2 regions of the Micromonospora sp. CA-259024 genome follow, and region 1 is predicted to be linked to the other one. Evidence: predicted binding sites of a transcription regulator. Region 1 holds the regulator's gene; the other holds the start of a gene.
The links. Region 1 encodes HspR, which represses chaperone genes until heat shock. Its sites were predicted from a motif close to TTGAGTNNNNNNNACTCAA; they were not measured.
Positions count from the first base shown of each region.

Region 1 (4,410 bases):
GCTGCTCTACTCGCAGCAGGCCGAGCAGGGCCAGCAGCCGGGTGGCGAGGCCGGCCCGGGTGCGACCGGCGCGACCGGCGCCCAGGCCGGCGGTGCCGACGACGTGGTCGACGCGGAGATCGTGGACGAGGACGGCAAGAAGTGACCGTCGGCCTCCGACACGTATCCACGGCGAAGGGGATGAGGTAGCCGCATGACGCAGAAGCCACGAGCCGCCGACCCGGGCGACACCGGGTCGACGCCGGGTGGCTCCGCGCCCACGGAGCCGACCACCGGCGACGGGGAGCGGGTCGTCATCCGCAACAACCGCAAGCTCGTCGACACAGCCGAGCCGGAGGGCACCGCCGCCGACGCGGGCGGTGACGCCCCGGCCGAGGGCCTTGTCGAGGACGCCGAGATCGTGGTCGACGAGATCGAGGTCGAGGTCAACTCCACCGACGGTCCGGAGCCGTCCGGGCCGCCGGTGGTGGACGCCCCGGCACAGCCGGTCGACGGCGGTGGCACGGGCAGCCCGCTCGGCGCCGAGTTGGAGGCGCTCCGGGCCGAGCTGGACGAGCGGACCAGGGACCTGCAACGGGTGTCGGCGGAGTACGCCAACTACCGCAAGCGGGTCGATCGGGACCGCAGCCTGGTGCAGGAGCAGGCGACCGGTTCGGTGCTGGCCGCGCTGCTGCCGATCCTGGACGACCTGGACCGGGCCCGGGAACATGGCGACCTGGTCGGGCCGTTCGGCACGGTGGCGGAACAGCTCACCAGCGCGCTGGGCAAGTTCGGCCTGAACGCCTTCGGCGAGCAGGGCGACCCGTTCGACCCGACCCGGCACGAGGCGGTCGCGCACCAGACCTCGGCCGAGGTCAGCGAGCCGACCTGCGTGCAGGTCATGCGGCGCGGCTACCAGCTCGGTGAGCGGCTGCTGCGTCCCGCGCTGGTCGCGGTCGCGGATCCGGAATAGTGCGAGAGAGTGACCGGGCCGTCCCGCCCCGCGCGCAGCGGGGGGCGGGACGGCCGGGCCACGGCGGTCGGAAGGGGGTGGACCGGTGAGTTCGAAAGACTGGATCGAGAAGGACTTCTACGCCGTGCTGGGCGTGGACAAGGCCGCCTCCGCGGATGACATCAAGAAGGCGTACCGCAAGGTGGCCCGGGAGTCGCACCCGGACCACAACCCGGGCGACCCGAAGGCCGAGGAGCGGTTCAAGGCCGCGTCCGAGGCGTACAACGTGCTGTCCGACACCGGCCGCCGCCGCGAGTACGACGAGATGCGCTCGCTGTTCGGCTCGGGCGCGTTCCGGCGCAACGCCCGGGGCGGGGGCCAGGCGGGTGGCATGCCGTTCGACGTCTCCGACATGTTCGGCGGCGGGGGCGGTGACCGTCGCTTCGGCGGCACCGGTTTCCAGGACCTGTTCAGTTCGATCTTCACCGGCGGTCAGGGTGGTGGGCAGGCCGCGCCGCGCGGCCCGGCCCGTGGTCGGGACGTGGAGACGGAAGTGGCGCTCGACTTCGGTGACGCGGTGCGCGGGGTGACGTTGCCCCTGACGCTGCGTGCGCCGGGAGTCTGCGAAACCTGCCACGGCAACGGGGCCAAGCCCGGCACCCAGCCGCAAACCTGCCCGGTCTGCCACGGTGCCGGCGTGACCACCCGCAACCAGGGGTCGTTCAGCTTCTCCGAGCCGTGCCGCACCTGCCAGGGCGTCGGCACCGTGGTCGAGGAGAAGTGCCCGGAGTGCCACGGCAGCGGCGGTGTCACCAAGACCCGCACGATGAACGTGCGCTTCCCGGCCGGGGTGGCCGACGGCCAGCGCATCCGGCTGGCCGGGCGCGGTGAGCCGGGTGAGCGTGGTGGCCCTGCCGGTGACCTGTTCGTGCACGTCAAGGTTCGGCCGGACGAGCTGTTCGGGCGTACCGGCGACGACCTGACGCTGACCGTGCCGGTCACCTTCGCGGAGGCCGTGCTCGGCACGGACCTGCGGGTGCCCACGCTCGACGGCGCGGTGACCCTGCGGGTTCCGCCGGGCACGCCGAGCGGGCGGGTGCTGCGGGCCCGCGGCAAGGGTGTGGTCCGCCGCGACGGGCAGGCCGGTGACCTGCTGGTCACGTTGGACGTGGTGGTGCCGGCCCGGCTGTCGGACGAGGCGCGTACGGCGCTGGAGGCGTTCGCCGAGCAGAGCCCGCCGGCAGCCCGGGAACATCTCGACGCGCGGGTGCGTCGGGTCAGTTAGTCCGGTGGAATGGACGCGGAGGTGAGCGGGATGTCGGGCGAGTTCCTCGGTTCGGGCGACCCTGCCTACGAGGCCAAGGTGCTGATGATCTCGGTTGCGGCCCGAATGGCGGGGATGCACCCACAGACCCTGCGCCAGTACGACCGACTGGGGCTGGTGCAGCCCGGCCGGGCCGCTGGTGGCGGGCGTCGGTACAGCGTCCGCGACGTGGTGCTGCTGCGCGAGGTGCAGCGGCTCAGCCAGGACGACGGGATCAACCTGGCCGGCGTCAAGCGGATCATCGGGCTGGAGCGGCTGCTGGAGCAGGCGCAGCAGCGGGTGGCCCGGCTGGAGGCGGAGCTGGACGCCGCGTACCGCCGGGTGGCCGAGCTGGAGTCGCTGGCCCGCTTCCCGGGCCGGGATCTGGTGCCGACCAATCGCACTTCCACCGCGCTGGTGGTCTGGCGGCCCCGCCGTACGCCCGATCGCTGATCAGCCGCTCACCCGGTTCCGCTTCTTCGGCCCGGACCGCACCGGAATCCCGGCGCGGTCCGGGCCGGTTCGGTTAGCCTGTCGATAAGGGTCCAATCATCTCAATACGGACTACCGGCATGGCGAGGGGGAGCGATGACGGAGCCGGCAGAGAAGGTGGCCCAGCAGACGGAGGACCGGTTGGGAGGCCTGGCCGACACCGTTCGGGAGAAGTTCGACAAGGTGACCAAGGGAACCTTCCGGGACCAGATCAAGGCCGGCCGGTTCGCCGAACAGGGCGACCACGGCGGCGACAAGGCCCCGGCCGAGACCGAACGGAAGCAGGACTGACCGGAAGCCGACGTACGGGCCGGGACCCACGGGGGGTCCCGGCCCGTTCGCCGTTCTCGTCGAAGGCGGGCGCCTGAACCGTCGTCCGCCTCAGCCGAGGCGGCGGTTCTCCCGGACCAGGCCGCCCTCGCACCAGTCGCGGTAGACGAAGAGGTCCGGTCGAGCCAGCAGCACCCGGCCGTTGTGCGCCCAGATCTTCATCAGCTCGTCGCCGTCACGCTCGGCCTGCTCGACGAGCTTGCGGAAGCGACGCTTGGGGTGGGCGCGGAAGTTCGTCCGAATGCCGTCGGCCGCGTAGATGTAGAGGCAGTGCAGCGCGAAACGCCGCGCCGGGCAGGTCGGGTCCATCGCCAACTCGAAGAGTGTCAGCACCAGGCGGTCGCCGGAGACCAACAGGTCCCAGTCGGGTGGCATCGAGGCCAACGGCACCGAATCGGGCTTGTACGCCCAGGCTCGCAACTCCGCCGGAGTCGGATCGACGGGGTTGGCGAAGCCGTGGAAAGTCGACTCCTGCACGCTCACCGGCCAACCTTCCGCTCTCGCCCGCGTTTGGCAACGCTGCCTGCGGACCCTGGCTGCTGCGGCGAAACGGTAACCCGCCGCCGGGTGCTGCGGTAGTCCCCATGGGGAGCAATTCCGCAACCGTTGGCATGGGCGGGTCCACTGCATCGACAGCGCAGCCGATGATGCTCTTATGGCAATCCACGTTCGACGGTTCCAGCGGGGCGCCGAGGCTCAGTTCGTCACGGGGCTGGAGTGGCTTTTCGCCCCTCCCGGTAGCCGTCCCGTGGATTGGGACCGCGACCGCGCCGTCGAGCGGACCGCGCAATTGCTCGCCCACGAAGACGCCGCGCTCTTCGAGGCGCGATCGGATGAGGATCAGTTGGTCGGTGTGGCCAGCGTCTACGTGGACATCCTCTCGGTGCGCTTCGGCCGTCGGGCTTCGATCGAGGATCTCGCTGTGCACCCCGACTGGCGCTCCCGGGGTGTCGGCGCAAACCTCCTGGCGGCGGCCAGGGCGTGGGCGCACGAACAGGGCGCCGACTACGTCTTCCTGGAGTCCGGTCTGGCCCGAACCGAGGCGCACCGCTTCTACCTTCGTGAGGGTGCGACCCACGCAGCCGCAGCGTTCAGGTGGACCGAAGGACCCACCCGCTGACGTTGTCCAGGTCAGTGAAGTGAGTCGGCGACCGGAATCCGCTCCTGCCGCTGGGCCGCCGCGCGGGTGCGCAGCCACCGCTTGAACCACGGGAAGTCCGGCAGCCGGGCCAGAATCGGCCCGGTCACCACGGTGATCAGGACGTACGTCGCGGCCAGCGCGGCCAACCGCGGCTCGACGCTCCCGGCGGCCACCGCGAGTCCGGCGATGACGATGGAGAACTCACCCCGGGGT
Region 1 is NZ_JBNJND010000002.1:1,873,388-1,877,797, forward strand. Features, by position in the region: gene dnaK (molecular chaperone DnaK) at 1-145, shown strand, start outside; gene grpE (nucleotide exchange factor GrpE) at 194-952, shown strand; gene dnaJ (molecular chaperone DnaJ) at 1,038-2,216, shown strand; gene ACQEUX_RS28230 (heat shock protein transcriptional repressor HspR) at 2,247-2,687, shown strand; gene ACQEUX_RS28235 (hypothetical protein) at 2,823-3,017, shown strand; gene ACQEUX_RS28240 (hypothetical protein) at 3,108-3,539, opposite strand; gene ACQEUX_RS28245 (GNAT family N-acetyltransferase) at 3,712-4,176, shown strand; gene ACQEUX_RS28250 (cation:proton antiporter) at 4,188-4,410, opposite strand, start outside.

Region 2 (4,410 bases), on a different contig from region 1:
GACCGGCCTGCCCGGCGACGGCGGCCGCCTCCGCCCGGTTGGACACCCGCAACTTTCGCAGCAGCGCGGCGGTCATCCGTTTGACCGTCCGCTCCGAGACGTGCAGCTCTTCGGCGATGTCGACGGTGTTGCGGCCCGCGGCGATCGACCGCAGCAGCCGACGTTCCTCGCCGTCGAGGTCGATCGGTGTGGCGTGTGCGGGTCGCAGCATGGCGTGCAGCAATGTGGCCGGCAGCACCGCCCAGCCGTCGAGGATGGCCAGCAGTGGGGGCAGCAGCTCCTCCGGTTCGCTGGTCTTGGGTAGGAACCCCTCGGCACCGGCCCGCAGCGCCTCCAGCGCCGGTGTGGCGTCGGCGGAGCCGGACATCGCGACCACGCGTACCCGTGGGGTGGTCCGCCGGATCGCGGCCACCGCCCGGATACCGCCGGGTGGTGGCATGTGCAGGTCGACCAGGGCCAGGTCGGGGTGGCAGCGGCTGATCAGCGCGGCCGCGGCGGCGGCGTCGCCGGTCGAGGCGACCACCTCGGCGCGGCCGTCGGTGGTGATCGGGAGCAGCAACTCCAGGCCGCGGACGAAGAGGGGGTGATCGTCCACGACAACGAGTCGCATGGTGGAGGCTCCCGGCATGTCTGGGCCGTTCCCCAGCGGGTACCGATCATGCGGGTACGCACCGAACGAGGGGAGTCGGGTGGATGCGCGCACGGCACGGTTTGCAGGGTCTGCTGCGAGGATTGCGCCGAATGGAGCCCGAGCCGGGTGATCACCGACCACCGGTGGCCGATTCCGAGTTGCTGCTGCGGGTGTTGTGCCACGAGTTCCGTACCCCGATCAGCGCCCTGACGTCGCTGACCCGCGCCCTGGCCGACGAGCACCGCGAGCTGACCACCGCCGATCGGCGGGCGATCACGGAGCTGGCCCGCGACCAGGCCGTCCATCTGCAGAGCCTGCTGCGCGGCGCGACCGCCGGCACCGGCGCTCTGGCGCTGGCCCCACACCCCGAGCCGGCCGTCCCTCTGGCGGGCATCCTGCGCGAGGCCGCCGCGCTGGTGCCGGCGCGTCGACGGCGCGCTCGGGCCACCCGGAGGGCCGGCTCCTGCCCGGTGCCGTCCGGGAGGACCCGGCAGGTGCTGGTCAACCTGGTGGAGAACGCCCTGCGGCACGGGCCGGCCGAGGGGCAGATCGGGCTCTACGCGACGCTGCGGGGAGCCGGTCTGAGCATCCTGGTCACCGACGAGGGCCGGGTGGACGACGCGCTGCTGGCCGCGCTTCGCCGTCCCGCACCAGCTGTCGGGATGTCGGGCCTGGGGCTGTGGATCGTACGGCAGCTCGTCACGACCGATGGGGGAGTGCTGCGGGCGCACCGACTGCGGCCGCGCGGCGTGGCGTTGGAGGTGCTGCTGCCGGTGTCCCGCCCGGTGCGCTGACCCGGGCGGGACACGGGTTGGCCCGCTCGGGTCACCGGGGCGGGAAGGGCCTTGCCGCCAGTTTCCCGTACCGAGGAGGTCGGATGTTCAGCCATGTCAAGGATCTACAGTTCGAGGCCAAACCGGACGGCCCGGACGCGGCGTTCGCCCGCCGGTTGCAGGAGGTGCTGGGCGGCAAGTGGGGCGAGATGACCGTCGCCAACCAGTACCTGTTCCAGGGCTGGAACTGCCGGCTGCCCGGCAAGTACAAGGACCTGCTGCTCGACGTCGGCACCGAGGAGATGGGCCACGTCGAGATGATCGTCACGATGATCACCCGGCTGCTGGACAGCGCACCGCTGTCGTTGTCGGAGGGCATCGCGGAGGACCCGGGGGGCGCGGCGACCTACGCCGGGTCGAACCCGGCGCACTTCATCCATGGCGGTGGCGGGGCCTTGCCCGTTGACTCCAGCGGAGTGCCCTGGAACGGCGCGTTCATCACCGCGAGCGGCAACCTGCTGGCCGACTTCCAGCTCAACGTCACCGCGGAGGCGCAGGGGCGGCTCCAGGTCGCCCGGTTGTTCCACATGACCGACGACGCAGGCGTCAAGCAGATGCTGCGCTTCCTGCTGGCCCGCGACACGATGCACCAGAACATGTGGCTGGCGGCGATCGAGCAGCTCAAGGAGGACGGCCTGGAGGAGATGCCGGTGCCGGAGGCGTTCCCGGACTCCGGTGAGTTCACCGAGGAGTACGGCCACACCTACCTGGGCTTCTCGTCGGGCACCGATGCCGCCGAGGGGCGTTGGGCGTCCGGGCCCGCGCCGGATGGCAAGGGCGAGTTCCGGTACGACGACAATCCGCGCGCGAACGCCCCGGAGCCGGTGCTGCCCCCGGGGGACCCGCGGTTGTACGGCACCAATCCGGGTGTGCCCGGCGCGGTCGTGAACATGGTGAAGAGCAAGCTCACCTGACGTGTCTCGGCGGGTCGCCCGCCGGTCCCGGGCGGCCCGACGGACAGGCCGGGAGAGTGGTCTGGGTCACAGAGCGGAACAAGGGGAACGCTTTGTTACTTGAGCCAGACACGCTCAACTCAACGCGATAGCAGGTGTTCGATGGCAACTCTTCCGGTACTTCCCCTGACCGACGCCGTGCTCCTGCCCGGCATGGTCATCCCGGTGACCCTCGACCCGACCACCCAGGCCGCGATCGACGCTGCCCGGGCGACCGGCGACCGCAAGCTGCTGGCCGTGCCGCGTATCGACGGCGAGTACGGCCCGGTCGGCGTGGTCGCCACCATCGAGAAGGTCGGCCGGCTGCCCGAGGGTGAGCCCGCCGCCGTCATCCGTGGCCTGTCCCGGGCCCGGATCGGCTCCGGCGTGCCCGGCCCCGGCGCCGCACTCTGGGTCGAGGCGACCGAACTCGACGAACCCGCCTACGCCGGTCGGGCTCGGGAACTCGCTCGCGAGTACCGCGCCCTGGTGACCTCCGTGCTCCAGCAGCGGGGCGCCTGGCAGGTCATCGACGCGGTGGAGCGGATGACCGACCTCTCCGAACTGGCCGACTCGGCCGGCTACGCGCCCTGGCTGACGCTGGACCAGAAGACCGAGCTGCTCGCCGCGCCGGACGTCACCGCCCGGCTGGAGCTGCTGGTCGGCTGGGTGAAGGACTACCTGGCCGAGCAGGAGGTCACCGAGCAGATCAACAGTGACGTCCGCGAGGGGCTGGAGAAGTCCCAGCGGGAGTTCCTGCTGCGCCAGCAGCTCGCCGCGATCCGCAAGGAACTGGGCGAGGACGAGCCGGACGGCTCCGCCGACTACCGGTCCCGCGTCGAGTCCGCCGAGCTGCCGGAGAAGGTTCGCGAGGCCGCCCTTCGCGAGGTCGGCAAGCTGGAGCGGGCCAGTGACGCCTCCCCGGAGGCGGGCTGGATCCGCACCTGGCTGGACACCGTCCTGGAGATGCCGTGGGGTACGCGTACCCAGGACAACACCGACCTGGCCGCGGCCCGGGCGGTGCTCGACGCCGACCACGCCGGCCTGGCCGACGTGAAGGACCGCATCCTGGAGTACCTGGCCGTGCGCAACCGCCGTGCCGAGCGCAACCTCGGTGTGGTCGGCGGACGCGGCTCCGGCGCGGTGCTCGCCCTCGCCGGTCCTCCCGGAGTGGGCAAGACCAGCCTCGGCGAGTCGGTGGCCCGGGCGCTCGGGCGCAATTTCGTCCGGGTCTCGCTCGGCGGTGTCCGCGACGAGGCGGAGATCCGCGGGCACCGGCGCACCTACGTGGGCGCGCTGCCCGGTCGGATCGTCCGCGCGCTGCGCGAGGCCGGCTCGATGAACCCGGTCGTCCTGCTCGACGAGGTGGACAAGCTGGCCGCCGGCTACGCCGGTGACCCGGCCGCCGCCCTGCTGGAGGTGCTCGACCCGGCGCAGAACCACACCTTCCGGGACCACTACCTGGAGGTCGACCTCGATCTGTCCGACGTGCTCTTCCTGGCCACCGCCAACGTGGTGGAGTCCATCCCCGGCCCGCTACTGGACCGGATGGAGCTGGTCACCCTGGACGGGTACACCGAGGACGAGAAGGTCGCCATCGCCCGGGACCACCTGCTGCCCCGGCAGCTGGAGCGGGCCGGGCTGACCGCCGACGAGGTCAGCGTCGCCGACGAGGCTCTCGCGCTGATCGCGGGGGAGTACACCCGGGAGGCAGGCGTCCGGCAGCTCGAGCGTGCCCTGGCCAAGATCCTGCGCAAGGTGGCGGTGACGCTGGCGACCGACCCGACGCCCGCACGTGTCGGCACCGACAACCTCTCCGGTTACCTGGGTCGGCCGAAGTTCACCCCGGAGTCGGCCGAACGCACCGCCGTACCCGGCGTGGCCACCGGCCTGGCCGTCACCGGCGCCGGAGGCGACGTGCTCTTCATCGAGGCGACAAGCATGGAGGGCGAGCCGGGGCTGACCCTCACCGGCCAGCTCGGTGACGTGATGAAGGAGTCGGCGCAGATCGCGC
Region 2 is NZ_JBNJND010000001.1:1,738,115-1,742,524, forward strand. Features, by position in the region: gene ACQEUX_RS07250 (response regulator) at 1-610, opposite strand, end outside; gene ACQEUX_RS07255 (sensor histidine kinase) at 742-1,425, shown strand; gene ACQEUX_RS07260 (manganese catalase family protein) at 1,509-2,378, shown strand; gene lon (endopeptidase La) at 2,520-4,410, shown strand, end outside.
Region 2: a site for HspR is predicted at 2,478-2,496, ahead of lon (endopeptidase La). Genes of this name have one in related genera too.